2 regions of the Paenibacillus sp. S29 genome follow, and region 2 is predicted to be linked to the other one. Evidence: riboswitches for the same ligand, from Rfam matches in the RefSeq annotation. Region 2 holds a riboswitch; the other holds the start of a gene.

Region 1 (15,259 bases), on a different contig from region 2:
GCCAATTCGATCCCAAACTAACGGCTACTTTTATCCATTATATTCAACATAAGCAACCTGCTTTCACGGATTTCATGGAAACAGGGCTCTAATTCCTTCATTGGCTCTTCCTCTTTGCCCCTAGCGTGGTTGAAATCGTCCTGAATTCAACCACGCTAGGGGTTTTCATATGATTGGCATTTTGTATAGTGCTTATTATTTCAAATTTCATATAAATGTCATAATTCGCTCCATCTATTCACGCTATATGCACTATGATTAAGATAGGAATGGGTTTGTCCGTATAAAATGTTACAAATGGGGATATCCTCGCTTCAAGTAATCGAGAGAAGGTGACTTCACAGGCATGTTGTACCTGTCCAGACCAGCCCGTGTGGCTTGTCTTTTATTGCTGTGTCTCCCCCTTCTAATCCTGTTTCCTCACTCTTCGTGGGCTCATGCATTTGTCATTGAATCCAGTCCGACCGAAAATCAGGTTTTGGACAAGTCGCCTTCTCAGGTGACCATCACCTTCAATGAAGATTTGCAATCTGCCTTCATGTCGATCAAAGTGACCGACGAAACAGGCAAGCGGGTCGACACAGGAAAAGCACAACTCAACCCGAATCATAAAGCCACCATGGAAATCCAATTGATTCCAGGGGTGAAAAATGGAATTTACTCCGTCAATTGGAGAGCTTTATCCGCAGACGGACATCCGGTTAATGGAGTCATTCCATTTCAAGTAGGCAGCGGTTCCAATGCGCCTACCCATCAAGCTGCCGCATCTGAAGGCTCAGGGACATCACGAATCGACTTAATCGCTGTCCGTTGGTTTCTTTACATAGGACTATCGCTGCTTTTTGGAGCGATTTGTTTCCGGCTGTTCATCTTACCGAGCATAAGCCAAGACAAGAATCGAAGTGAACAGCATCAGCAAAATCAGCGTCCCTTTGACACATTGCCCCGCTGGACTAAGCTGCTATGGAGCGGCTACGGCATAACGTCTGCCGCCATTCTGATCAGCCTGCCACTTCAGGCTTCATGGGATGCCGGGGTTTCCATCAGGGAGGGCTTCTCACTCCCTATTCTGGGAGAAGCTCTCCAGTTTACTGGAGCCGGGCAAATTTGGTTTATCCAGATGATTCTCGTGCTGCTCCTAAGCGTAACGCTGATTTACGCGCTGGATTACAGCATTTCGGATCGCCAGCGCCGTCTTTGGGGCTACAGCTCAGCTCTCCTAACGCTATGCCTCATGCTGTCCAAAGCCTTTGTCGGTCATCCGGCAGCGGCTACCCACCCAGCTCCGGCCATTGCGGCGGACTTTGTCCATCTCGCAGCAGCAGCTTTTTGGATCGGCTCACTTGCCGTCATGGTCGTGTGCCTGCCTGTTGCCGGAGCGGAGTTGCCCGTATCCGAGCGGGCAACTCTGCGGCAAGCCGCCCTGCGCCGCTTTGCCGGCTGGGGCATTGCTATGGTGGCAGCGCTACTTGCCACCGGTATATATGGAGCCGTGCTGTACATTCCGGCCCCCTCCATGTTGCTGAACACGTCCTATGGACTCGTTCTGCTCGGCAAGGCAGCGCTGCTGGTAGTCATGCTGGCCTTTGCGGCCAGCCAGTTCCGCAGCGCAAGGCAAGCGGCGCCCAGCAAGCAAGCCGCCCGGGGATTGCGTGCCGAGGTGTCCGTCGGCCTGCTCGTGATGCTGTTGACTGCGGTGCTCACTCACCTGTCACCCGGCCAGGCACCTGCTGTACCGTTTGAGGAGACTCGCACTACGGGCGGATACAACGTTACGCTGTCAGTCAGTCCCAATGCTGTGGGCAGCAATGAATTTAAGGTATCCGTTCAGGATAGCAAAGGTGCTGCCGTTTCGGGAATCCAGCAGGTTACATTAACGCTCACTCCAGCAGACCCTGACCAAGATCAACAGGAATTTGTTCTGCCCGTGAAGCAGCAACAGCCATTCCACAGTCAGGAATTGATGACCTCCGAAGGAACATGGGCGGTAAAAGTACATGCTCTGACGGCATCACTCGATGCGGTTGATGCTGAATTCACCCTGCATGTAGGCGGTAAAAAATAATTATTTTATGTTTAAAAGGAGCGAATTGAATATGAATACAACGATTCAAACAGCAAAATCCATATTTTCCAGGTTTGCGACCTCTGTGGGTCTAATTGCGGCGGGTGCCTTACTTTTTGCAGGTATGGCCAGTGCACATGTGACAGTCAAGCCTTCTGTTTCACAACCTAATGCGTGGGAAACGTACACATTGAAAGTACCCGTGGAAAAAAACATTCCAACCACCAAAGTCGCCTTGAAAATTCCGAAAGAAGTCGTTTTCAAACAATACGAGCCTGTACCGGATTGGAAAGTAGCCACCGAAAAAGACAGCTCTGGCAAAATAACCACCGTGACCTGGACGACTGAAAAAGACGGCATTCAAGCGGGTCAGTATCAGCGTTTCAGCTTTGTAGCGCAAAATGCAGACCAAAATACCGCAGCACCCTGGGACGCCTTCCAATATTACAGTGACGGAAGTATCGTGGAATGGACAGGTGACGAAGGAAGTAATAATCCACATTCCATTACTGAAATCACGGCGGATGCCACGTCCGCAACTCCTGCCCCTGCCGCAGACAGCGGACACGATTCAGCGGGCACGGCAGCAGGCCATACGAGCACAGATGCGGCTAAAGATAGCAGCAGCCCCGCACCTGCTTCGAACAATGCTGTAGAAGCTACACCTGCCGCTTCTGCTCCAGCCAGCTCTGCTGCACAAACGACAGCACTCGTCCTCTCGATCATTGCAGTCGTTCTTGGTGCCGCAGCTGTCGGCATTGCACTCAAGCGCCGCAAGTAATCTGGGTTACGGATAAAGGTTAAGACCGTTTTAAAAAGAAAAGCTGACACCTATTTAAAAGGGGTCAGCTTTTTTGGTATGAAAGAAAACGATAATATTCAGCTTAAATACATACTTAGGTTCATCTCATCCTATTATTTCACATTCACCTTTCTATCATTTTTTTGGTAAAATAGGTAGAACCCTCACGATTCTAACATGATAGCATTGCAATCTATTGAGCATAGGAGATCATAGGATGAAAATCGTAAATAAGGCTCTGTTATCTAGTGCTATTTTTCTGAGTACCACAGTCGGTATCTATAGCCCCTTGGCACAAGCCGAGGCCAGCAAGATCAGCATTATGCTGGACGGATATCCATTACCGTTCCCCGTACAACCTGCCATGATGAACGGCACGACCATGGTTCCCTTTCGCGCTATTTCTGAGGCTCTTGGCATTACAGTGAAATGGGATCAAGCCAGCCAAAGCATCACTGCTACCAAAGCGCAAGGCTCTGCTACCAAGCAGGTGGTTCTAAAGATGGGTAGCCGCAATGCCACAGTGGACGGACAAACGGTTCAACTAACAGCCGCTCCGCAAACCGTGCACGGCAGCACCATGATTCCGCTGGGCTTTTTCGGGCAGCAGTTTGGAGCCACGGTGAACTGGAACCAGGGAACACGGACGGTCTCCATTACATCGCCACGTGAAGCTATGTATACAGTAGGCTTCTATGCGCTGTCTTCCTTTGACCAAAAATCTAAAATACCGGATTTTAACGCAGTTGCCTTCGGCTGGAGTCGAATTGATACGAACGGACAATTTACGACAAACGGCAAGGAATACAAATGGCCTCAAGCCGCTGGAACCGTAACACCGGAGTCCATTGTGCAGGAGGCAGACAGCCAGGGGACTTCCCCTTACCTGATGGTCTATTCTGGAGATGGCAATCACGAGCTGACCAAGATTTTGGAAAATGCGCAGCTTCAAGAACAGACCATTTCCCAAATCGTCAGCACCGCCACCGACAAACAATTTAAAGGCATTACGCTAGACCTGGAAGGATTGGGCTGGAGCGGCGATAAAGCTAAAGCGCGTTCAGACTACAACGCTTTTATTCAAAAGCTATCGGCCAAAGCGCATCAGGCTGGACTCAAGCTCACCGTCGTTCTGCATCCGCTGAACAGCTCTTACTCTGGCTATGACTACAAAACGCTGGGCAATCTGGCGGACGATCTGATCATCATGGCCTATGATTACGGACAGAAGGCTACTCCTGAGCCTTTGGAAAAGGTGGATGAAGCCATACAACTGGCCTTGAAAGAAACCTCGCGGGACAAGCTCATTTTGGGGATTTCGATGGGTAGCGAAAAAGACAGCACCGTTAACGCCAAGATCGGTTTAGCCAAACGTTATGACCTCAAAGGAATCGCTATCTGGCGCTTGGGTATCATTGGAGAAACAGCCTGGGCACAGATGAACGAAGCCATCGAGTTTAAATAAGTGTATCTGACCTTATTCCGCCCGCTAATGATTTCTTAGGCGTCTTCTATGAAATCATTTGGCGGGCTTTCTTCATCCCCTTTAACAAAAGTGCTTGCCTGATTTGGAAGTTGTCGTCACAGGCTCGCAACCCTGTTCTCCATAGAAGATCCCCCAGTCTCTCATAAAATCCAGCAACGGCCTTAACGTATCTCCTAACGGGGTAAGCGAGTATTCCACACGCGGTGGGTTCTCATTATAAATTTCACGGTGCACAATGCCATCTCGCTCCAATTCGCGCAACTGCAAGGTTAGCATCCGCTGTGTAATATTAGGCAAGGTCCGTCGAATTTCGTTATAGCGCCGCGGTCCTGTGGTCAAATGATACAAGATGACTCCCTTCCATTTGCCGCCTATAACCCCGACGGTTTTCGCTACCGGACATCCAAAATTAACGCTAACTGCATGTTCCATCTCCTGTGCCATGTATACCCCTTCTTTCTGTAGAATGTGTAAACCAATAGCCCCAGACGTATGACAAGGAACAAATATGTGCGTACTTGTTCCCTGCAAAAACTTTCTATATGATAACTATATATTCGATATCAGCTCTCATTATAGTAGCAGAAAACCCATAGAGTACCAACTAAACCTATACCCAAAGGAGTACATTTTATGTCTAATACATCAGCTAAAAAGCAGGAAATTCTGGACGCCTTTCTGTTCAGGCACGCCACGAAAGAATTCGATCCCAATCGCATCATACCGGAAGAGGATTTTCAGTTCCTTCTCGAAACCGGACGACTTTCTCCAAGCTCCGTCGGTTTTGAACCATGGCAGTTTGTAGTTGTACAAAATCAGGCATTGAGAGAAAAGCTGGCTGCAGTTTCCAGCGGCGGTCAAAAGCAGATTCCTGCGGCTAGCCACGTCGTCCTGATTTTGGCGCGCAAGGATGTTCGTTATGATTCTCCTTACGTGGAGTATATGTATAAAGAGGTTAAAGGTATGTCTGAGGAGGACTTTGCCTCACTGCCAGGCCGCTATAAGATTTTCCAGGGTGAAAATCAACGCTTACTGGAAAACGAACGTACGTTATTTGACTGGGCTTCCAAGCAAACCTACATTGCCTTAGGCAATATGATGACAGCAGCGGCTCAGATCGGTATTGATTCCTGTCCAATTGAGGGCTTTAACTACGATCAAGTGCATGCCATATTGGAGGAAGAAGGACTGCTGGAGAACGGGCTGCTCGATATTTCAGTCATTGCTGCCTTCGGTTATCGTGCTCATGAACCCAAGCGGGAAAAATCCAGACAACCACTGGAAAAGGTCACACGCTGGATTCTGTAATCTAATATCCCGAACCTCTTCCCAAACCCTGAACATTGAAGCACATAAAAAGCGGGCTTGCGGCACTTCATCTGAATGATGAACCTACCGCTTGCCCGCCTTTTTAGGTCACTTCAATCTCTATTAAAATACCCTTGGAAGCCAGGTTGTCCAAGCACTCCTTCATATACTCATCGTCATGCTCCACATATGCACCCGCGCCTGCCAGTTCCTCACCCAGTTCCGCCTCCCAAGGCTCACACTGCTTACCGCGATACAACGGCTGTTCCCACAGGGGATCAACATTGTACCCTCTGCTTTTCATTTCGTCCATAATGAGCCTATGATAGCGCACCAGCAGCATGGGGTGATAATCGAACACATAATTCACGGTGGCGTGTGGCTTGCCCCACCCGTTCCCGCGCAGGGCACAGCACTCACGATGTTGCCCCAGCAGTTGCGGACGGGGTAACTTGTCGATTAATTGTTCATGCCAAAGCCTCATGCTTCCACAACCCTATCTGTCGCTTTTTCTGTTCTAATGGATTAGCATACGGATACCTGTCAGCACAATACCGATCAGGAAGCCTGTAACTGCGCCATTAATACGTATCCACTGCAAATCCTGTCCCAGTTTGTCCTCCATCAGTGCAATCAGGGATTTGTTATCCATCTTGTCTACATTTTCGCGCACCAAGTTACCAATCCGACTATGGTTAGCTTCCACCAGTCCAGTAATACCCTCCACAATTCGCACATTGATCTTGTCCAGCAGCTCGGTATTCCCTCTTAAATCAGTCAGCATCCGATCCAATAGCGGTAAAATATAGGTCTGCACATAGCTTCCGTCTTCCATGTAGTCCAATAAGCGTATACGCAGCTCTTCCATTTTGCCCAGCACTGACGCATCGCCTTCCCAAGCTTCAACAAGGCTATCCTTCCAGCCGTTCAACCCTTCCTGAACCGTATCTTTCGTCGCCAATCGGGTCACCTGTGTTTTCAGACCATCCAGCACAGCCTGACGGCGCGGGTGCTCTTCCCTTTGCAGTTCTGCTACCTGATCCAGCAGGAAATGACGAATCATTTCACCCATACGCTCTTCGTTCAGATAGCCGAGGAATGCGTTCAAAGCAAACTGCATCAGCCCGCTCACCTGCAAACCACTGACAGCCTGCATCCCTAAGGTACCCAGCGTATAACCCGTTTCGGGTCGCAAAAGCCAGGACTCGGCTTGCTCCAGCGTATAATCCAGTGCGCGGCGATCATAGCCCTTCGCGCTGGTCTGACGAGCAAGCGACTCCAGCAGCGGTCCGGCGTCAAAGTCAGTCACCTGCCGCTTGAGCTCCGCCACGATGACCGGAGCCAATTCCGCGAGCGGGAGCGACTGGACAAGCCGCTTGGCAAGAACATCTATGGATGCCGCCGCCTCCGGCGTGCGCAATCCTTTTTCTACACCGCCCAGCACCAAATCGGCCAAACGGATATCTGCAATTTTAGACGCGATGCTGTCTTTGTTTAGCAGGTTATTTTCCACCGTACTTACCAATGCATTCGTGAGCTTGTCCCTATTTTTAGGAAGCAGCGCGGTATGTGGTATCGGAATGCCTAGCGGATGACGGAACAAAGCAGTGACAGCGAACCAGTCTGCCAGTCCCCCTACAAGTCCTGCCTCAAAAGCTCCGGCTAACAAACGAGCCCAGCCATATTGCTGGAAGGGCAATGTGGCTGCAAAGCCTGCCCCTAGAATAACGAGCGACCAAGCCGCTGCGGTTTTCGTATTTTTTGGTTTTCCCATCCTGTAATCCTCCAAACTGACTGTCGAGTAAGTAAAGCACTATACCTGTATTACCCATCATATCATTGCCCGTGTCATTTCCAAAGTTGAAAGCACTTGAGATGAAACGCGCAAGGGCACTTTTTGCGTAATTTTTTATGCATATATCTCTCTTTTTTACATTCATGTTTGTGAACAAAATCACAGCACTGGGCCCAAACTCTTATTTTCAATAATAAGCCTTACGAACCATTTTATCAGAACCAAGTCCCATTTTTTTTAAACCGAAAGGAGAAGTGAACAAGAAAGTTGAATGGGCATAAGATACCTTTTTTCAGTACCATGTTGGTATTTGACCTCAGAAAGGATTTGAATCCATGATAACCCCAGATTCTTTCAACAGCATTCGACTTTTTCATATGGATTACCAGGTTATATATCCATAAAAAGTGATACTCCCATAAAATTCAAACACATATTTTGCTATATAGACATATTTGATGTGATAAAATAAACTTTTATAAATAGGGAATCATGTTTAATCAGTCATTATATATTGGTAATTCAAACCAAGATATGCTAGATAAAATTGCTTTTTTGTAAAGGAATTGAATATGACAACAGACCAAAAAAACAACGTGGGCCTCTGGAATGGCGATCCGGTCGTTATTGTACGCACTCCCTCCGCTTTTGCCAAGCAATCCCTTTTGTATATCCAGGAAGTAGGCTACTTCCAAAAAACTTCTGCTTTTATGATGGAAAGGAAAGAACTTGCCTCTTTTTTGCTTGTCTTTACGTTGTCTGGTAAGGGAGAATTACTGTACCGGGGCAAGAAATATATCATAAAACCTCAAGATTTGTTCTTTGTTAATTGCGAGGAATATGTTCAATACAGCACCTCCGGTCATGAATCCTGGGAGTTTATCAGCCTGTACCTGTATGGCAATCTGATTGAAAATTTTTACGAACAATTTGCCAAGCATAATAAACCGGTCATTTCCATGCATAATCCGCATATTATATTGGATAAGCTCCATGCTCTGATTTGTGGGCAGTCTGACAGAAGTCTTTCCGCTGAGCTACTAACGTCCAGGCTCATTGGTGAAATACTAACGTGCATTTTGCAACATCCCTATGATCATCCGTGTGTGAATGCTGAAACCCTGAGCGAAGTACGTCGGGTACAGAAATATTTGGATCAGTCCTACTGTGAGCGAATAACACTGGACTCGCTGGCAGATATGTTTGAATTAAACAAGTTTAATCTGGCTAAAAATTTCAAAAAGCAGATCGGTTTCTCTCCGATTGATTATCTCATTAATGTCCGCATCACAGCCGCTCAAAGCTGGCTTAAAACCAGTGACATGTCCATTGTGGATATCGCAAGGTACGTAGGGATTCCCAATACGAGCCATTTTATTAACCTATTCAAGGAGCATGTAGGAGAAACACCTCATTCCTTCCGCAAAAAATGGGGGAACCGTTCAAAGTTGTAAATGAGAGGTTACATGAAATCAGTTTGATAGATGATAGACGCACAAGCTATTCAAGTTAATGGCAAAACTGTCGAAAGGCAGTGACGCAAAACTATAGGGCCTTCCTTTCCAGATGGCAGCCAGCTACCAGATGAACGAGCTTTTTATTATGTCTTTTTTACATAGATCCATCACAAATTGCTTTACCTCTCTCGAAGAAAGCCCTGATCGCTATGATCAGGGCTTTCAGAGTGTCGAGAAAGTCCAGAGGACTTTTCGACACTTCTATTTTTATATGGGGAGACGCATCTTTTAAAACAAAAATCGATTTAAAACGATCTGAGGCCCCTAGTTTTTAGACCACTAAGACAGTTTTAAACCCCCTGCAAAAAAACAGGGGGTTTCTCGACAGCCTGAAAGCCCTGATCGCTATGATCAGGGCTTTTTTTCTATTGGGATAGTCATGTCAGCCTAGCATGCTGAATATACTAATTTCGAACTAGGAGGAGGGAAGGAAAAAACATAACCGCCGAAGCATTGCCATATTACGATGAATAGGAGAATCACTTGGAGCATGAGAACAAAAATAAATGTAATGATCATTGCCTTATTGCTCATTGTCCAAAGCTTTTTCAGCGCAACGCTGGCTTACGCAGATGCTCCAGCCCCAGAACTGCCGCAGAGTGCTGTATCCGATCCTAACCATACCGTTACGGATGCTGTATACGTTGTCCCAAACCTTGAACCTCCTAGGGAGATTCCTTCAAACACGGTTCCCTTCGTTCAAGGAGCAACCAGTTCAAAGTCTCAACATGATGCAGCTCCGCAGAGCATATTAACGAAGTTGAGCCTGACCGACGAAACAGGGCGTGTCATTGATGCGGTATATAGTCCAGACAGCCAATTCGACATCGGATCAGCCATCCAACTAGGCTATGAATGGGAGCTTCCTGACAATACCTATAAGTCAGGGGACACCTTCACCTTTCATTTACCAGAACAGTTTGTCATCTACACTGATATCTCATCTCCGTTAGTCACTACCGACGGAACCGTGGGATACTTCACAGTAGATCGTCAGGGCAAGGTGATCATGACCTTTAACCAATATGTAGAGAATCATTCCAATGTCAGCGGCAAACTGCAAATCAAAACCGAGTTTACGAAAGAAACGGTGAAAGGCAGTACAGAGATCATCATTGCGATTCCGATCAAAGGCGGGGTACAAACGGTCATCGTGAATGTAAAACCCCAGTCAGGGCCAACCCTAAGCAAACAAGGGAAAATAGCTGGCACCAATCAGATCGACTGGACCATTGATGTGAACAAACAACTAAACACCGTAAAGCATGCCCTCATCACCGATCCAATTCCTTCAGGGCTGGAACTCAGAAGAGACTCTATCCGGCTCTATCATCTACAAGTCAATATCGACGGCTCGACCGTTGTTCGAGACCTAGTGAATGCAAGTGAATATGCCATTGAAGCAGATCAAGCCGGGACAGGGTTTGTGATTCATTTTCAAGACGATAGCATTAACACGGCCTATCAGATTCAATATTCCACGCGTATTATTGGCGATGAAACTCGTTTCTCCAACACAGCAACGCTTTCAGGAGATGCGATAGAGAACGTTGTTGCTACCGCTACTGTTCAGGTGGAACGTGGTGAATTTTTGTCCAAAAAGGTTGAAAAATATGATCATGCCACACAAACACTCTCGTGGGCCATAAGATATAACTTCAGCGAGACAAAAATTCCCGAAGCCAAAGCTCTTTTAATTGATCATTTCAATAAAACTCAAGAATTGCTGCCCGGTTCTTTGAAAGTATTTAAGGGAAACACACTGGAGGAACTCCCATCGTGGGCGTATACTGTCATCCCAGTTGATTATCCGGACCGCAACGGCTTCAAACTTCAATTCAACTTCGACGTAGATTCAGCCTATACCATCCGATACCAGACTCAAGCCAGAGGCCGTGTCTATGATAATGGAAAAGTTATAAACATCATAACCTCGGATGGAACGCAGAAGATTGTATCGACGGAAATCATAAGCGGAGTTATGACTAAAATGTATGACACACCCAATTACAACACCAAAATCATACCTTGGGTGATTACCATCAATACAGACTTGTACATCATGAAAAATATCGTCATTCAGGATGTGTTTCCAAACGGGGGCTTGGCTTTGTTACCGGATACCCTGAAAATTCAAAGTGTTGACGGAACAACGGAGCTACGTGCACCCACGGATTATGAGCTGATTCCGCTATCACAGGACTATAAACAAGGATTTACGCTCATTTTTCATAAAGCCATTCAGAAGGCTTATACAATCAAGTATTCAACTACCTATAATAATGACTGGAAAACGGATACGACGAAGCCCGAGTTTCGTAATAAATCCCATATAGAATACCAGTTTGAAGACGGAGAAAGATCATCGCAAGAAGTGGAGTGCCCGATCTGGCCGGACTTTATGACACAACGAAACGGTGCCAAGCAAGGAAGCTATAATGCGACCTCCAAGCTCATTACCTGGGACATTAAAGCTAACTACAATCGCAAGATCCTGAATCACGCGGAAGTGAGAGACCCCTTGTTGCAAGGTCAGAAGTTACTGCCCGCCTCCGTAAAAGTATACGATATGACCTTACTGGGATGGTGGGATGGCGTACAAAAAGGGGCTGAAATCCCAGCAGATCAATACACCATTATTCCTCCCTCCCAGCAAAATGGTAATGAATTGCGTATCCAGTTCAAAAATAAGATACAGACTCCCTACTGGATTACCTTTCAAACTTCATTGGAAGGAGAACTGATTGAAAAGGAAATCCATAATCAAGCCCTTCTACTGGATGGACAAAAAACTGTCTCCGAATGGGCAGCGCAAGTCACGGTACCTCATGGCGGAGAATATGTATCTAAAGTCGGTGCACAAAATGGAAATAAGATTGACTGGAGCATCCGCATCAATGAAGGACAGTCCCATGTATCCAACGGTAAAATTATAGACCAGCCTAGCAGCAATCAAATCTTAATTGAGGATTCCTTTCATTTGTACTCTACAATCATCGCTGCCAACGGAAATACCACCAAGGGCACCGAGTTGATTAGAAACCAAGATTACAAGCTGTATATCAAGACAGATGCTCAAGGCCAGCAAACGTTTGAACTTACTTTTGCTAAGGATATTTCCACTGCTTTTATACTTGAATACCAATCGTTCATTCATGCTGAAGACAAAGCCAAAGTGAGTAATAAGGTTGCCTTTGAGGGGGATCGTTTGACGACAGAACTGCGGGAAACCAGCCAGGAAATCATCGTACGAACGTCTTCCGGCTCCGGTTCTGGCGGGGGTGTGACCGAAAGTCTTGAGCTGACCAAGGTAGATCAGGATATGCCTGACAAGGTACTGCCTGGCGCACAGTTTGCGCTCTATGATAAAGGTCAAAAAAGAACCCCTCTCATTCAGACCACCAATCAGGAAGGCAAAATCATCTTTTCCTCCTTGCTTCATGACGATTACATCTTGGAAGAATTGGCAGCACCGGAGGGCTATAAAATCACCGAGGGCAAGCTCGAGATCAAAATAGACGCAACACTGCGGCAAAGCTCTGGCGTAAAGAGGGTTGTGATCACCAATCGTAAAGAAAAGAAAAACGACCCTGAACCACCTGTAGACCCGGGAACTCCAACAGACCCCACGAATCCCTCAGGACCAGGAACGCCTACTCATCCAGACCCTTCACCCCCGTCCGGAGGCTCAGGTAAAAAACATGACAAAGATCCGGAAATACCCGATACTCCGTCTATAACCGTGCCTCCGTCATTGCCAAAGTCTCCGGAGGACATAGCCCCTCCACAGGAGGAACCTGCGCCTATACCACCGGAGCCAGAGCTGCCAGCCGTTATGCCTCATCAAAATCCTCCTCCTCCGGTGGATTCGAAAGACGATCCCGAACCTAAGATCCGTCTCAAGGTTCCAGGGAAAGAACCTGAAGAGCCAGAGGATACACCTGCGGTACATCAATTACCCCAAACAGGTGAAGGCAGCCCCGTTCCGTTCTATTTGACAGGCATAGCGATGGTTATATGGGGCGTATTTTTGAAATTTAGACGGACAAACAAAAAATAAAATTAATCACCTGCCCTGATCTCCCGGCTCATTCCATTCCCGATTGGAATGAGCGGGAATGGGGCATTTTTTTAAAAAGTATGTATAATCCGTACTTTGCTTAGGGGAGGCGAGATTGCTGCGTCTGCGTAAACTTTCCTACGTATTCATTGTGTTAGGCTTACTTTTTATTTTGTTTCCTAAAGCGACGGAATGGAATGAGGATCGGGAACAAAGCAAGCTATTAAAAGCAGCCGAGCTACCAACAGGAAAAAGCGATGCGCTATGGACCGCCAGTCTTACGGACAGCTATGCTCGCTTGTCTACTCGTCTTACGGAAGTTCCGGTTAGTGAAGCGCGACAAAATACTTCCCCACCTCCTGCTCCCATGGCAAGCGCTAATGAACAAACTCCCATAGCCACTATTAGTATAAGTCGTATTGCTTTAAAGCTCCCTGTGTTGGAAGGCGCAACGAGGATAAATATGAGACACGCGGCTGTACATATGCCGGAAACGGGGACGCTGGGACAAGCGGGGAATGCCGCCATTGCTGCTCATCGGGCCCGTACCTCTGGACGTTTATTTAATCGTCTAAATGAATTGAAGATTGGGGATAAGATTGTTGTCAACACTCGGGGTAACCAATATGTATATAGCGTTTATAGCCTGAAGGTGGTTGATCCTACGGACGTGTCTGTTCTGAAAAGCTTCAAAAAACAAAAGCTGCTCACGCTGATTACATGTGACCCTCTCGTAAACCCCACCCATCGTCTCATTGTTCAGGCCAAACTAAGCACCTAAAGCCATTTTAAAGTACCTATTTCTATGAGTAAAAATAAATCAGGCGGGCCATTCCTGTTCATTACAGAAATACACCCGCCAATGCTCACATCATGATTCAGTTGGATTCTTGGCAATCAGCTTGAAATCATCAAAGTGGAATCCTGGTGCAACCACACAGGTTACCAGCACGGGCTCATCCCCAAGCGGACGTGCCGTTTGCCATACTGCTCCTGGGACGAGTGCTTGTGGATGCTGTCCTGCCTCCACATCCGCACCGACGATAATCACAGTTTCTTCACCAGGCTCTTCTCCGCTTCCACCCAATTTCAACTCTACAGGGCTTCCGCTATGATATAACCATAGCTCATCAGAATGGACCACATGCCACTCGGAGAACTCGCCCGGATGCAGCAAGAAATACGTAGACGAAGCTGCAAAGCGCGGACCGGAATACACATCCGGCAGTACAGGCTTCGGAATTTGGAAATGGGCCTTCCACATCTCTTTGTACCAGCCGCCTTCTGGATGGGGCTCCATGCCCAATGCCGTTACTAGCGGTGAAATAGCTTTCGTCATTGTCTAACCTTCCTTTACCCTAAATTCCTTCTTCCCTACTGTAAAACATAGCGTTGCTTTTGTCACGTTTCTCCCTTGGCATGTCGAACGCTATTATTACATGTCAAATTAAATAACATTAAATTGTGAATATTCATTTAATTTTATCATATAAATAGCAGTTAACAAGCAAAAGGACATACCAAAATATACTACGCGTAAAGTTTGATGACATAAAATCTTGTTTTTTATTGTAAGCTTATAGTATCATGAGAGAAATTTTGAAATTCTAATAGAGCTTGATCATGTCAATCCGTCTACTAAGCTATGTATCCAAGCCTAAAAGGGGTGAGCTCTCTGATCCAGTTTCGCAATGTCAACAAGCATTACGGTCACTTCCATGTACTCAAAGACATCAATCTTCAAATTAAGGAGGGCGAGGTCGTCGTAATCATCGGTCCCTCCGGCTCGGGTAAAAGCACCCTGCTTCGCTGCATCAATCGTCTGGAAACGATATCAGATGGGGAGCTGATCGTTAACGAGGTCCCTGTACATGACAAAAAGATTGATATTAATGCCTTCCGCCGCAACATCGGGATGGTGTTCCAACATTTCAATCTGTATCCACACAAAAAGGTGATTGAAAACATTGTACTGGCACCTATGAAGGTACTGGGCATCTCGAAAGAAGAAGCTACTCAAACAGCCATCACCTATCTAAAGCGCGTCGGAATCGAAGAAAAGGCACAGAGCTACCCCGCCCAATTGTCCGGTGGACAGCAGCAGCGGGTCGCGATCGCCCGTGGGCTCGCGATGAATCCAAAAATTATGTTGTTCGACGAGCCTACTTCAGCTCTTGATCCCGAAACGATCGGAGAGGTGCTGGATGTTATGCGCTCGCTCGCCCA
Region 2 (15,259 bases):
ATTTGAATGGTTCTGGAGGTTGTCTCAGGAGCCTAAACGATTGTGGAAAAGATATTTGATTGAGGATTCCCAATTTCTCGTTCTGCTGTTTAAGGAGATGTTCAAGCGGAAGCGGATGAAGGGAGGTCAGGGGTGAGAAACATGAGTCGGTTGGCAGATCAGCCGATTTCCGTTTGGCTAGGAAATCGGCGTGGAATCAGCATGATCGGCATGGGATTGCTGGCTTGTATGCTGCCACTCGCCATCGGATTTGTCAGCGCCAAGATGAATCCCACCATGAGCCAGCAGGGAGCCATATTGCTGGCACTCGTTTTTCCGGCCTTCCTGCTGGCGATCCTGCAATCGCGGCTACTGATTCCTTACACACTGGCAGTGTGGGCAGTAGGCCCGGAAATCCGCCGCATTGCGGATTGGATGGAGGGAACATATCACTCGGTTTCCTTGTTGAGCGTGGCACCGCTGCTGGTAAGCAGTATGTTGATTATTCCTGTGTTGCGAGGCATTCATCAGGCGGAAAAACCCTTGACCCGAATTGCTGTATTTTTCGGCATAGAATTGGCCTACGGAAGTGTGGTCGGGTTATTCAAAAATGGTATTGTTTTTGCTTATGATTTAGCCAATTATGTGGTTCCTTTGATCCTGTTGCCTTATCTTGCGATTAAGCCCATGAAGGCGAAGGAGCTGGACCGACTGCTGTATTCATATGCCAACATTGCTGTTCTTGTGGCAATTTACGGCATTATCCAGTACTTGACGGTGCCTCCGTGGGATGCATTTTGGATGAATCATGTAGAAATGAATTCCATTGGTGTTCCAGAACCACTTCAAATCAGAGTATTTTCTTCCATGAACTCGCCCGGTCCCTGCGCTATTTTCCTGGCGATGGCACTTGTACCCATGCTAATGGAAAAACGTTGGCGCGGCACTTTGGGATGGATCGGAATCCTGCTGACGGTCGTTTGTCTCTTAATCACGCTGGTACGTTCAGCCTGGCTAATTGCCTTCGTCATGTTGCTGGCTTACATTCTCAGTTCATCTTCCAAGGGAAAGTGGAAAACCTTGTTTCAACTAGCTATAGTTGGCCTTCTTCTCTACATCATTGTTCCAAAACTTCCAGGGGCAGAAGGTTTGGTGGCTCGTATGCAGACGCTGACGGATATTCAGCAGGATCATTCGTACAATGAACGTTTGGATTTACTGCATACGATGCTTCCGGCGATTGCTGGCAATCCGGTCGGGCAGGGAATCGGGAGTGTAGGAATCGGAACGAAGCTTGATAACGGCGGCGATCTCGGCGAACTTGGGATTATGGATAATGGATATATCGCCATTTTCCTCACCTTCGGTATTTTCGGGGCATTCTTTTTCTTCGGTGGTCTGTTCGTTATCATCAAGCGCCTTCTCGCCCGTATTGCCGAACGAGATGCCAGTCAGCCTTATATCAGACTGGCGTTGGCTACGTGGGCCGGAGCTGTAGCCAGTCTCATATCAGATAATGGTTTCCCCGGTATGCGCGGCTATCTGATCTGGATGATGATCGGAATAGGACTATGGGCAAAAGATGTCATCGCGGAAAGAAGGTAAAGGCTGTGCAAAACTTACAAGCATTATCCGCACCTGTCCGGACACTATGGTCCACAGTGATTCGGTTTGCCAAAAGCAAGGATAACAGCTCTGCAGCAGTAAAAACGATGATATTCAGTATGCTGATTCTCGTCGTGAATATGCTGACTGGTGTGCTAACGGCACGATTCCTGGGTCCTACTGGACGCGGGGAACAGACAGCGATGGTGAACTGGTCCCAATTTCTCGCCTTCTGCATGAGCTTCGGTGTCCCGTCTGCATTGATTTACAATGCGAAAAGGAAACCGGAGGAAACGGGCAAGCTGTATGGTCTGGCCTTGCTGCTGGCTACCATGTTCGGGGGCTTGGCGACACTCGTCGGAGTTTTTCTAATTCCTTATTGGCTGCGCTCTTTTTCTTCATCGGTCATACTTTTCGCGCAGTGCTCCATGATGATGTGTCCGCTCATAGCGATTTCACAGATCAATAATGCATTGCTTCAAGTTCGCTCGGAATATAAGCAGTACAATTTATTCCGGTATCTGGTACCGCTGAGTACACTGCTGGGTCTGGCGATTCTGATCTTAACCGGAAATATGAATCCGTACACCTCGGCATTGGCCTATTTACTGCCAGGCTTGCCGATTTATATCGGTGTCACGATACGAATGATTCGGCTGTACAAACCAAAGGTAAAGAACAGCTGGACGCAATTTAAAAATCTCTTTACCTACGGTATGGGTTCATACGGAAATGATCTCATGGGGCAGGTTTCCACTTATATTGATCAGATTTTGATTGCGGGTCTGCTCAGACCCGCTGATCTCGGTTTATATGCAGTAGCGGTCAGCTTGGCCAGGATGGTGAATGTATTTTCTACCTCAATCATTGTCGTGCTGTTTCCCAAAGCCTCTGGTCTGAATAAGGAAGAGGCGGTGGCCATAACATTTCGGGCATTTCGAGTGACATCAACGGCAACCTTTCTGGCTGCGGTGATGCTGATGCTGATTGCTCCGTTCGTATTTACATTGTTATATGGTCAAGAGTTTAAACAAGCGCTCACGGTATTCCGGTTCTTGGTGCTTGAGGTTGCTATCAGTGGAGGGACCATGGTGCTGGCACAACAATTTATGGCGTTGGGTAAGCCCAAACTGGTTACCATTCTACAGGGTGTCGGATTGGCGCTCGTCATTCCATTGCTGTCCATACTCGTGCCGAGATATGGATTGACGGGTGCAGGGATAGCAATGCTGTCTTCGGGGATTCTACGGTTCATTTTCATTTTATGTAATGTTAAATTCGTTCTAAAAATGAAGATTCCAAGACTGCTTATTTCCAAACAAGATTTTCAATGGCTCCGATCAACGATGTCGCACTACATCCGGAAAAAGCCAGTTAACGGTTAGATAAAGAAGGAGGCACCCGCTAATGAACCACATGTCTAGCGTTCCCGCGGACAACCGGATATCCGTAGTTATTATCGCTCAGGATGATGGCACTCGAATCACAGCCGCCATTAAATCCTGCAAGCCCTTTGCGGACGATATCGTCGTCATTGACGGAGGGAGCAAGGACAATACGATTCAGGTAGCTGAATCCTTGGGCTGTCGGGTGTTTTCTAACCCGTGGCCCGGTTATGCCAAGCAGCGCATGTTTGGTGTTGAAAAAGCGGAATTTGATTGGATATTCCTGATTGATACGGACGAAGTAGTGGATGCAGAGTTGCTTGGAGACTTGTTGAAAGTAAAGGAAACGCTCCACGATCCGGCCAAAGCATATTCCGTATTCCGGATTGGAGATTTTCTCGGCAAATGGATGAACAAAGGTGAATACCTGGTTCGTTTGTACAATCGGCGTATTTATGGCATTACGAATAGTCTTGTTCATGAAATGCCGGATGTAGCCTCTTCCCAGATTGTCAATCTGGAGGGCGTGTTATGGCACTACGGCTTCCGCAGCATCAGTGATCATATGACTCGTTTTAACAAATATACAGATCTGGAAGCAGAGACGGCATTTAACAAAGGAAGATCCTTTCGGATTACCAGACTGTTGTGGCGGCCTCCTGCCCGCTTTGTGCAGAAGTATTTTGTCCAAGGCTTATACCGCAAGGGATTGGCGGGTTTTGCCGTAGCAGTATTCTGGGTGATGTATGAGTTTCTCGTCTGCTTCAAGCATTATGAGCTAACCAAGCGGCGAAAAAAGATAGAAATCGTGGATGACGGACATACCGAGCAGAAAGGAGAAACCAGCTATGTCGTACAATAACGGATTTCGTATTGCGGCAACGGGGCTGAGCTGGCCGTCCTTGCAGCCAGGAGGCCTCAACACATATTTCAAATCCATCTGTGAGCAGCTTACATTAGAGCGCAATACGCTGGATGCTCTAATCTGTAGTGACGAGCAGCCGCAGGCGCCCGACCGTATTCGGATTCATTCGATTGGCAGCAAGCAGCAATCCATGTGGAAGCGTCGAGAGCTAATGCAAAAATATGCAGCAGAGCTGTTCGACAAGCAACCGACGGATGTACTGTATTCCCATTTTGCTCCCTATGGTGTCGGACCGGCGCTGGAGGCGAAAAAAAGAGGAATCCCGGTAGTTACCACCTTTCACGGACCGTGGACGGAGGAAATGAAGATTGAAGGACAGGGCCTCAAGCATTTGTTAAAAACGACGTTGGCCAAATCCATTGAAATGAAGGCCTACGGATTGGCGGATAAATTTATAGTGCTCAGCGAAACTTTTCGGGATATTTTGCATGAGCACTATAAGGTTCCACTCAGCAAAATTCATATTATTCCTGGTGCGGCGAATGTAGAAAGGTTCCACCCGGCAGAGGATCAAGAAGCGGTGCGGAAGCGCCTGAATTTGCCGCAAAATGCGACGATTGTGCTAACCGTTCGTCGTCTTGTTAATCGAATGGGACTACTACAGCTACTGGAAGCATGGCGACGAGTAACCGAGCGTCATCCTGATCATGTGTTGCTGATTGGAGGGAAGGGCCCCTTGATGGAGGAATTGGCTTCCAAGGTGGCGGAATACAATCTTCATAACCATGTAAGGCTGCTCGGTTATGTGTCGGATGAGGAGCTTCCACTGTACCACCAAGCATCGAATTTGTTCGTTGTACCCACACAGGCACTGGAAGGTTTCGGTCTGATCACAGTAGAGGCGATGGCCTCGGGACTGCCGGTGCTGGCGACTCCTGTGGGTGGCAATAAGGAGATTTTAAGAGGATTCCGTCCCGAGCTTTTGTTCAAGGGAACGGATAGTGAAGCCATTGCTGAAGGGTTGCTGCGTGTGCTGGATCATCGTGAACTTCTACCGAATGCAAGGGAATGCCGGGACCATGTCCTGAGCAGATATACATGGGGACATGTAGCGGAGCAGGTGGAAGAGGTGTTCCGACAGGTCCTTGATAGAAAGGCGGCGGCGAAATGATGAGAGTAGCTTATATTGACCATACGGCAAGATGGAGCGGCGGCGAAGTCGCTTTGTACAACATACTGACGAATATCGGGGAACATATCGACCCGCTCGTTATTTTGGCAGAGGAGGGCGATTTAGCAGATCGGCTTCGGCAGCGTGATATTGATGTGCGCATCGTTCCATTGGACGATTCGATTCGCAATCGGGGACGGAATGCCGTGAATCTAGGTGCACCGGCAGCAGCTTTTCGTTTGCTGGCTTACGGTAGAAAACTTGCGCCCTTGCTGCGTGAGGAAAAGGTCGTGTGCGTTCACACGAACTCGCTCAAGTCTGCACTGTATGGTACAGTAGCCGCCAAATCGGCGAAGCTGCCCTTGATCTGGCATATCCGTGACCACATCGGTCCGCCGTATCTGAAGCCGATTGTGGCCAAAGGGATTCGGCTGATGTCCCGCTTTTTGCCCAACGGAGTGATTGCTAATTCCAAGTCCACGCTGAGTGCGTTGGAGTTACCCCCGGACAAAAAGACGCTTGTCGTTTATTCCGCTTTTGCCAAAGCAATTACAGCACGTGACACGGCTGCCCATGTACGTGGTGATGACTCGTTTAACGTCGTATTGGTCGGCAGATTGGCGGAATGGAAGGGACAGCATATTTTACTGGAAGCAGCACGCTCCTTTTTACCGGATCAGCGCGTGAAATTCTGGCTGGCTGGAGATGCGTTGTTCGGAGAAGAGGAATACAAGCAACGATTAGAGTCCACGATGCGCGAATACGGGTTGGCTAACGTCAATCTGCTGGGACACGTCGATGACATTCAAGGCCTGATGCAGCGTTGTGATTTGCTGATTCATACCTCTATTACACCAGAACCATTCGGTCAGGTCATTATTGAAGGCATGGCTGCGGGTCTCCCCGTGATTGCCTCCAATGAGGGTGGACCCAAGGAAACGGTGGTACCCCATGAAACCGGGCTGCTTATTGAACCGGGGGATCCGGCTAAGCTGGAAGCAGCCATCCGCTGGATGTTGGAGCATCCACAAGAACGTCAGCAGATGGGTGAGAGAGGGATGGAACGGGTCAAGAAGCATTTTGTCATCGAGAACACAGTTAAGGATATAGTTCATTACTATAAGGGTTTGTTGGCAGGAGTCTGACCGACATTCGCGTTAAAGGATGATTCAGATGAAAATAGCGATAGCGCACGATTACTTAATCCAAATGGGCGGAGCGGAAAGGGTAGTAGAGGTATTCCACGATATGTATCCGGAGGCTCCTATCTTCACAACGGTGTTCAGCGACGACCGCCTGTCGCGTAACTTGAAGGATGCGGATATTAGAGCCACTTGGCTACAAAAAGTCCCAGGAGTGAAGGACAACTTCAAAGGAGTGCTGCCGCTGTATCCCATTGCTATCCGTGATTTTGATTTTAGGGATTTCGACATTGTTTTAAGCTCCAGCAGTGCATTTATGAAAAGCATCCAGGTACCCAAACATACGTTTCACATTTGTTATTGTCACACACCGATGCGGTTTGCCTGGGATTACGATACATATATGGCCCGGCAGTCCAAATCCAACCTGCTCAAAAACATGCTCAAGCTGTACATGAACCGGTTGAAAACATGGGATGCCAAAACTTCTCGCAACGTAGACCAGTTTGTCGCCAACTCTTCGGTTGTTAAACGAAGAATTTTGCACTATTACCAAAGGGATTCGGATGTGATTTTCCCACCTATTAATACATCCCGTTTTAAACGCGCTACAAACATCGGTGACTATTACCTGATCGTATCCCGATTGGTGTCCTACAAGCGCATTGATCTCGCGATCGAAGCATTCAAACGTAACGGTCTCAAGCTGCGCATTGTGGGTGAAGGACCCGACCGTAAACGACTCGAAGGTATGGCTGCCCCGAACATTGAGTTCCTCGGCAGGCTTGAGGATGAAGAGGTTAACAAGCTGATGGCAGAATGCCGAGCGCTCGTTTTTCCGGGTGAAGAGGACTTCGGTATTACGCCTTTGGAGGCGAATGCGGCCGGACGGCCTGTCATCGCTTTTCAGGGTGGGGGAGCGCTGGATACGATTGTTCCTCATGTGAACGGCGTATTTTTCCGCAAGCATCAAGTAGAGGATGTGCTGGAGGCCGTCGAAAAGGTTGAGCAACATGCGTGGAATGTGGACGATATCATTACCCATGCGCGCAAATTTGATGAAGAAAATTTCAAGGATCAATTAAAAAAGTATGTAGAACAAGCCTATGTGAACTTTCTAAAAGGAGGATGAACGGAATGAAGCTGGCTGTAATCGGTACTGGATACGTTGGGCTCGTCTCGGGTGTATGTTTTGCGCAAAAAGGTAATGAGGTGATTTGTGTCGATCTGGAGCAGCACAAAATCGACATGTTGAACCGGGCAGAATCTCCGATTTATGAACCGGGTATTGAGGAATTGATCGCGTTGAATCTGGAAGCGGGCCGGTTGGAGTTCACCTCGGATTTGGCCGATGCGGTACGCCGCTCGGATATCGTAATTTTGGCGGTAGGTACACCTTCTCTGGCTAACGGCGAGGCGAATTTGTCGTACATTGAACAGGCGGCCGCTGATGTTGGGAAAGCCATGAACGGGTATAAGATTATTATGACCAAGAGTACTGTACCTGTCGGAACGAACGAAAAGATTAAGGACGTGTTGGCTCGTCACACGAGTTTGTCTTTCGATATCGTCTCCGCGCCGGAGTTCCTGAGAGAAGGCTCAGCCATCAATGATACGCTTTATCCGGATCGCATCATTATTGGTTTGGACAATACAGGATTGCGTGAAACCATGGTCACTCTGCATCAGGTGTTCACGGATAAAATCTATGTGACGGATATCCGTAGTGCTGAAATGATCAAATACGCGTCCAATGCGTTTCTGGCAACTAAAATTTCGTTCATTAACGAAATCGCTAATATTTGCGAAAAGGTTGGCGCCGATGTCACCTGTGTGGCTGACGGTATGGGTATGGACAAACGGATTGGCTCCTCTTTCCTACAAGCAGGGATCGGGTATGGTGGCTCTTGCTTTCCAAAAGACACAAATGCGCTTATCCAAATTGCAGGTAATGTAGACTATGAATTTAAGTTATTGAAATCGGTGGTCGAGGTGAATACCGACCAGCGCTTTATGATTGTATCCAAGCTGCGCGAATCGCTGGGTCAACTGAACGGTGTGTCCATTGGCATTTGGGGCCTCGCCTTCAAGCCAAATACAGATGACATCCGCGAAGCTCCAGCACTGGAAATCGTAGAAACGCTCATTCAGGCAGGCGCTATTGTCAAACTGTATGATCCCATTGCGATGGATAAATTCAAGGAGCGCGTGGATCACCCGAATATTATGTGGTGCTCATCCCCACAGCAAGCCGCTGAAGGTAGCGACGCTGTGTGCCTGTTGACCGATTGGGAAGAGTTCAAAAAAGTCGATCTCGTACAACTGGCCTCCATTTTGCGCAAGCCGGTTCTCATTGACGGTCGTAACGTATTCGCTGAGGAACAGATCCAAGGCTCCGGGCTCGAATACTACTCCGTGGGTCGTCCGCGGATGAGTGGGTGGAATCGGGATAAAGTGGAAGTTTAAAAGTGACAGATTAAAAAGTGACTGTGGCGGTGTTGGAGGCGCTGAAGGCGCTGCGCGTGCAGATTGTTCTTCCGATTGCTGTTACCCCCGGATTTTCTGGATTATATAAAACATTCAAAGGTTAAAATCCGGGGATAAAGGCAAACGCTGACGCTTCTTCAGAACAATTCTGCCCGCTCCGCTGCTTTTCGCCGTGGAGTCACAGTTTTTAAACTCCCACCTTATGGGGGGAGTAGGAAGGGCGTATCGGAGGGAGCGGCGCGGTTGAAGCCGCTCCTTCCGATCAAGTACGCCATTGCGGTTGCCGAAGGCAATCTGGGCAAGGCGTTACGAAACCTCGATTACTTGAAGCTTGCAAGCACAGCGTGCAAGCACCGAAAGCGTGAGATTTTTACAGGCTGACCGGACTTAATAATGTCCGGTCGTGCCTTTTGCAATAAACGGTATGATCGGCATGATGCATTTTGAGTAGCGCAGGAATGGATTTGAATCTGGAGAAGCGGAGCGGTCGCCTTTGACTTGGGATTCTTACATATAAATGTCTTACACAATCCAAAGAATCCCACGGCAACAGCGATCGTAAGATCAAATCCAGCCCGTAGCGGGCTACTCAACTTTGCCCCATCCGATCATCCAACCAATATAGAGAGGAAGTGGAGAGTTATGAAGCTCGTACTTTTGTCTGGTGGTTCCGGTAAAAGATTATGGCCTTTGTCCAACGATTCCCGTTCCAAACAATTTTTGAAGGTACTGGAGAGCCCGGAGGGGATTTCGGAATCCATGGTACAGCGGGTATGGAGACAATTGGGAGACAACGGATTATCAGAATCCTCGTTTATTGCGACAGGGAGAGCACAGGTCGAAATGATCCAGAGTCAGGTCGGGCCGAATACGCGCATCATTGTTGAGCCGGAACGCAGAGACACCTTTCCTGCGATTGCGCTGACAGCGACTTATCTATATTCCATTGCTGGTGTTTCCCCTGATGAAATTATAGCTATTTTGCCTGTAGATCCTTATGTTGAGGATGCTTTCTTCGCTTCCGTAGCCCAGCTGGAACATACACTCCAGGAGAGTGAAGGCAAGCTTGCTTTAATCGGGGTTGTCCCTTCCTATCCTTCAGAGAAATATGGTTACATTATTCCGAAAAACGATGCCACCCAAGGTAGCACAGGCTACCGCGAAGTGAGCCATTTTCAAGAGAAACCCGACCGGGAGCAGGCGGAGCGTCTAATTGAACGCAATGCTCTATGGAACTGCGGGGTTTTTGCATTCAAATTAAGTTATTTGCTGGATATCTTGGCATCCAAGGGTTTGCCGCTGAATTATGAAGAAATGCAAAAGCAATACGCATCTCTGGAAAAAATCAGCTTTGACTATGAAGTAGTCGAGAAGGAAAAGGATATCGTAGTTCTTCCGTATGATGGTTTTTGGAAGGATTTGGGTACCTGGAATACACTCACAGAAGAAATGTCTAATCAACAAGTGGGCAGAGGTGTAGTAACGGAGGATTGCGTCAATACGAGTCTTATTAACGAGTTAGACATTCCTGTGGCGATCATTGGAACGAATGATCTGATTGTAGCCGCTAGCCCGGATGGTATTCTTGTGACCAATAAGGCCGAAAGTCCTCGCATTAAGGAAGTGCTCAAGGCTCATGATCAGCGTCCAATGTATGAAGAACGTCGTTGGGGGCAGTATCGGGTTGTGGATTATGTCAAGTATGACGAGGGTAACGAGGTATTGACCAAACGAATCCGCGTACGGAAAGGCAAAAATATCAGCTATCAGCTTCATTTCAAACGGAGTGAAATTTGGACCATTATTAGCGGTGAAGCGGAAATTATTTTGAATGAGAAGCTGCACAAAGTAAAAGCTGGTGATGTAGTTCGCATTCCTGAAGGAACGAAGCATAGCATTTTGGCTGTGACCGATGTGGATTTTATTGAGGTGCAGACTGGTTCTGAATTGGTTGAAGAGGATATTGTCCGCTTTTGTATGGATTGGAATGAAATTTCCCGTCACCAATTTATCTCATAATTGTTTTCGTAAAAACGAAAAAAAGACGAATTCATGAAAATTCATAGCTCAAACTGTCGAAATTGGGCGAAAACCTGTAAATTCATGAACATGACCTATTAAATTTTGGTAAAAGAAAGTCGATACTTAGGGTAAGAAGGAATCCAAACTCCTTCCAACGATAAACGCAGCCCTGTCGAAAGGCAGGTACGCAAAGCTAAAGGGCCTTCTACAAGGATGGCAGCCTGGCTACCGAAAGGAAGAGCGAAAGTGAGATTCAATTTTATTCCTCTGTATCGACTGATACGTCATGTACTCCCCGTTGTTATGCTTTTTTCATTGTTGCCCGTCGGTTTTGGTGATTCTCTGTCTGTGGCGAATGCCGCTTCATTACAACCTGTTAATTCGGACGCTTCTATTCAGGCCCGTGAACTATACAATTATTTACTCAACATCTCAGGGGAAAAAATAGTCACCGGTCAGCATGATTATTTGGAAAGTCCGGATGAATTAAGTAACAAGGTCCAAAAAATCAGTCAGGCATATGTTGGTGTACACGGCTATGAGATGGGAGCTATCTCTGGTCAATCTGACGCTACGGAAGCAGCACAACGTAAAAATGTCGTTGATAGTGCTATCCGTTGGAGCAGATCCGGTGGTATTGTGACGATGACTTTTCATGAAGCGCTACCGGGTAGGCCACTGACTTGGGCCAATGTACAGGCGAAAGTAAGTCAGACAGAGTTCAACAAATACGTGACCCCAGGTACTACGCAGTATAACCTCCTCATTGCCGATCTGGATAAGGTCGCTGTTTCGTTAAAGCAGCTTCGTGATGCAGGGGTTCCGGTTTTGTGGAGACCTTACCACGAAATGAATGGTGACTGGTTCTGGTGGGGAAACAAAACTAATTTCAATCAGCTATGGAATATCATGTACGACCGTTTTACAAACACACATCAATTGAACAATCTGCTGTGGGTATGGAGTCCGAATGCGCCCAATTCGTATACTGTTCCGTATACCCCGAAATACCCGGGGGATGACAAAGTGGACATTTTGGCAGTAGACATTTACAACAATGATTTTAAGCAAAGTCATTACGAAGGCTTGCTTGGATTGGCACGGAATAAGCCGATTGCCATTGGGGAGCATGGTGAGATGCCTAGTTCTGAGGTGTTGCAGGCTCAGCCTAAATGGGTATATTCCATGACTTGGGGCAAGATGCTGACCGAGAATAACACAACAAACCAAATACAGGATTATATGAATGATTCGAAGAGTTTGACACGGGATGATGTGAAGAATGGGCTGGCAGCAATCGAACAACCTGGGACAGATGTACCGACCTTACCGGACGAGGGACAAAGTGAGCCTATCCCGGCTCCGACCCCTCCTTCCGTTCCTGATGTGGTATATGTGAACGGGTTGCAGGGCGAATATTTTAACAATATGAATTTGAATGGAAGTCCTGCTTTGATCCGTACAGATAGCAAGCTGGACTACAACTGGCGCGCCAATGCAGCTGATCCAAAGGTGAATGCCGATCAGTTCTCGGTTCGCTGGACGGGTAAAATCAAACCACAATATAGCGAGACCTATACGTTCACAACGATATCCGATGATGGTATTTGCGTATGGGTAGACGGCAAGTTGGTGATTGACAGCTGGTTCAAACAAAGCTGGACGGAGCGTAAAGGCAGTATTACTTTGGAAGCAGGCAAAATGGTAGATGTAAAAGTGGAATACTATGATGAAAAAGGCGACGCAATGGCACGTCTTATGTGGGAAAGTCAGCATGAAGCGAAAGCGGTGATTCCCGGAAACGCTTTGTTTCTTCCTTGATTGATACTCTTTCCCGGTCCAAAAATTTGAGGAGAGAGGGTGGATCATATGATAAAAAAATGGTTATCCCATAGGTATACAGTCGTTTTATCTGGACTATTAGCGGTCGTAGCTATAGCGATGATTGCTTGGTTTATATACACGCCTTCAAGAAGCGCAGAATTGCAGACGGATAAAGTAGCGGCTGCCAGTCCAGTATGGAAGCTGGGTCAGAGGGATGACTCTTCAGCGGAATTCAAAGGTGTGGTCGGTAGGGATAATATCGACATTTCTACAGCAGCTGCCACTACCGAATCGTCTGCTAAAGGAGCACTGTCAGCGTTGTCGGTAGCAGAAGAGAGTACAACAGTTCCGGTATTGCTCAGCAGTGGAGATATTCCTCCCGGTTTGAATGCGTCCACGAACCCTGAACTGACACTTCAGTATAAGCTGAATCAGATACCTCCCAATGGTATGATATTCCGTGTTCGGATTTTGGATGCGGGCAAAGCAGTCCCGCAAATGGCTGTATTTTCAAATCATCAGCTGTCCGGTATTATTCAGATTGCCGGGGTATCCGGTACTGGGAGTGCTTATAATTTCAAAAACAACTACGAGTTGTATATACCCAAAGAGCAATTGCAAAGCGGTGTTAACGTACTCAAGCTAAAGACAGCGCGCTGCCTATACTGCTCCTCTGCAGAAGATAAAAATGTGTGGTGGACTTGGGATGACTTGAGCTTGGAGACGTTAGCTTCACCTGCGGTCGAACCGGTACACGGTAAATATATACTGACCGGAACAAATGTGAACAATAAAGAATTTTATTATGATCAGGGTGCAGTTAAGCATTTACCATACGTTCTCAAGTGGCTGGGCATTGCTTATAGTGGCAATGTCATGAGGGTCACCTGTGCCAGTAATGTGGGCAAGGCATGTACAGACGTGGATGATTACTATCAAACGTTAAAGCAGTATAATATGCAATCGTCTGCTTTGTATTTATATACAGGTGATATTAAGCTGCAAAAAGATGGTTCTCTGCCAGAGACAGCCAAGCAAAAGTTGCGCGATTATGTAAAAAAATACGGTTCTTATCTTCAATATTATGAAGTAGATAACGAACCTGGATTATTTAATCGCTCCAAGGCGGTAAACCTGGCTGTGGCCAAGTGGTTGAATACAGAAGGCAAGCAATTGGCACCGCATCTCAAAACCGTAGCACCGGGCTGGGCCTACTGGCCAACGTACTCTACCAAGGCGTGCAAAAATCAAACCAGTGGTACGCAAAAATGCGGTGACCCAGATGGATGGGAACGAGACCCGGCGCAACGTAAACAGCTGGAGGAAGTCACCGACCTGACCAATGGACACGCCTATGGTGAATCGTATAATGAAGAGGGCGGAGGCAGCTTCGTCCAAAATTTGAAAACCTTCGGCGGTTCGAGCAATGGACTGGCGAAAAAGATGCTGAACACAGAGTTCGGTACCAATGATACGCATCGAGACAATCCAGATTACGGGGCTAGTCAGCCACAAGCAGCTGCATTCGACCGGATTATGCGTTCGCAAATTGGGTTTGCCGATATGTTTATCCAGCACGCTGCTTTTTATAAAGATTATACGCTGTTTAAAACAGGCTTCGATCTGCAAAGTCATAACCCGGCCAACACAGAAATTTATCCGTTCGGGCAAGGACAGGACACTCGCGTTAAGATCATGAGACGCTTGAGCTTAGCCTATGCCACCCATGGACAACCTCTGACTTATACAGTGCTGAATCCAGAGGATACCAAGGACAAGATGGTCTATGTTCGTGCGGTGGATACGTCCAAGCTTAAACCGCTGGCAGGTAGCGGCGCTACTTCAGACAAATTGCTGGTGAATCTAGTGAATTTCGAAGCTACCCCGCAGACCGTTCGTGTACGGGTAACGATGCCGAAAGCTGGTTTGTACACCGGTGAACGTTTTGGAGCAGGTTCTACTTACAGTCAGGCACAGCGTTCCATATCAGGGCTCAAGGCTTCTCCTGCCCTTGATTTTGAAGAAAAGCTGGGTCCTGGCGAAGCGGTACAATATATTTTGGAATTAAAAAGTACAGATCAGACCGCAGCTTCAGCCCCAACAGGGGTGAAGGCTGCCTCTGTTCAGGATGGGGCGGTAAAGATTAATTGGCTTCAGGCAGAAGGCGTATCTTCCTATGATGTGCTGCGTGCTGACGGGACCGACGGGGCCTATCAGGTGATTGCCTCGCAAGTAGCGGGAAACACGTATACAGACCGCACAGTAAAAGCTGGAGGCCACTATGTCTACAAAGTCCGGGCGACCGGAGGCACTCAGGTTTCCCAGGCAGCCGAGGTGGCTTAATAACAGATCGGAATGTATATAGGACCTGAGTTAACGAATACCTAACATCATTTCGAAAGAAAACAAAAAAGAACCTATCAGGAGAAAATAGGACCTGACAGGTTCTTTTTTGTTGGAAAATCGTTCTGATTTGCCAATACTTTACGTATAATGAAGAAAAAAATAAGAAAATCCTTTTATATTCTCGTCATAAGACGACAACATTGCAGGTATGTATTCATATATAATAGTTTTGTTCATGACTATACATACATGGTTTTGTGGGAAATCTCTTTCCGGTGACCAAGAATAATAAAGCGAGGTTAGTGCTGAATGAACAAGGAGACAGAATTAGGGGTGAACAACCCTCTTTTTCAAAACAACGTACGGAAAGTAGACAAAGCCGCTATCGACTTGGACATCCGGGACATTTTGCTTCAATGTGGGCTCACGATGC

Evidence for each region. A riboswitch is a leader RNA that binds a small molecule or an ion and turns the genes downstream of it on or off. The one in region 2 is predicted to bind cyclic di-GMP.
Region 1: linked by a shared signal. The riboswitch ahead of ACL9RM_RS07910 (collagen binding domain-containing protein) and the one ahead of ACL9RM_RS12520 (glycosyl hydrolase) in region 2 are both predicted to bind cyclic di-GMP.

The regions. Positions count from the first base shown of each region.
Region 1 covers NZ_JBMOUI010000004.1:27,219-42,477, reverse strand. The annotation lists gene ACL9RM_RS07955 (bifunctional diguanylate cyclase/phosphohydrolase) at 1-92, shown strand, start outside; gene ACL9RM_RS07950 (copper resistance CopC/CopD family protein) at 347-2,065, shown strand; gene ACL9RM_RS07945 (YcnI family protein) at 2,097-2,846, shown strand; gene ACL9RM_RS07940 (stalk domain-containing protein) at 3,085-4,332, shown strand; gene ACL9RM_RS07935 (winged helix-turn-helix transcriptional regulator) at 4,414-4,797, opposite strand; gene ACL9RM_RS07930 (NAD(P)H-dependent oxidoreductase) at 4,987-5,661, shown strand; gene ACL9RM_RS07925 (TIGR02328 family protein) at 5,765-6,145, opposite strand; gene ACL9RM_RS07920 (DUF445 domain-containing protein) at 6,179-7,435, opposite strand; gene ACL9RM_RS07915 (AraC family transcriptional regulator) at 8,029-8,910, shown strand; cyclic di-GMP riboswitch class I at 8,961-9,041, shown strand; gene ACL9RM_RS07910 (collagen binding domain-containing protein) at 9,464-13,033, shown strand; gene ACL9RM_RS07905 (class D sortase) at 13,149-13,814, shown strand; gene ACL9RM_RS07900 (cupin domain-containing protein) at 13,905-14,372, opposite strand; gene ACL9RM_RS07895 (amino acid ABC transporter ATP-binding protein) at 14,679-15,259, shown strand, end outside.
Region 2 covers NZ_JBMOUI010000006.1:126,093-141,351, reverse strand. The annotation lists gene ACL9RM_RS12570 (WecB/TagA/CpsF family glycosyltransferase) at 1-136, shown strand, start outside; gene ACL9RM_RS12565 (O-antigen ligase family protein) at 142-1,584, shown strand; gene ACL9RM_RS12560 (lipopolysaccharide biosynthesis protein) at 1,590-2,969, shown strand; gene ACL9RM_RS12555 (glycosyltransferase family 2 protein) at 2,992-3,831, shown strand; gene ACL9RM_RS12550 (glycosyltransferase family 4 protein) at 3,818-5,005, shown strand; gene ACL9RM_RS12545 (glycosyltransferase family 4 protein) at 5,002-6,150, shown strand; gene ACL9RM_RS12540 (glycosyltransferase) at 6,179-7,279, shown strand; gene ACL9RM_RS12535 (UDP-glucose dehydrogenase family protein) at 7,285-8,613, shown strand; gene ACL9RM_RS12530 (hypothetical protein) at 8,878-9,015, shown strand; gene ACL9RM_RS12525 (sugar phosphate nucleotidyltransferase) at 9,277-10,653, shown strand; cyclic di-GMP riboswitch class I at 10,809-10,889, shown strand; gene ACL9RM_RS12520 (glycosyl hydrolase) at 10,903-12,477, shown strand; gene ACL9RM_RS12515 (hypothetical protein) at 12,526-14,823, shown strand; gene ACL9RM_RS12510 (hypothetical protein) at 15,136-15,259, shown strand, end outside.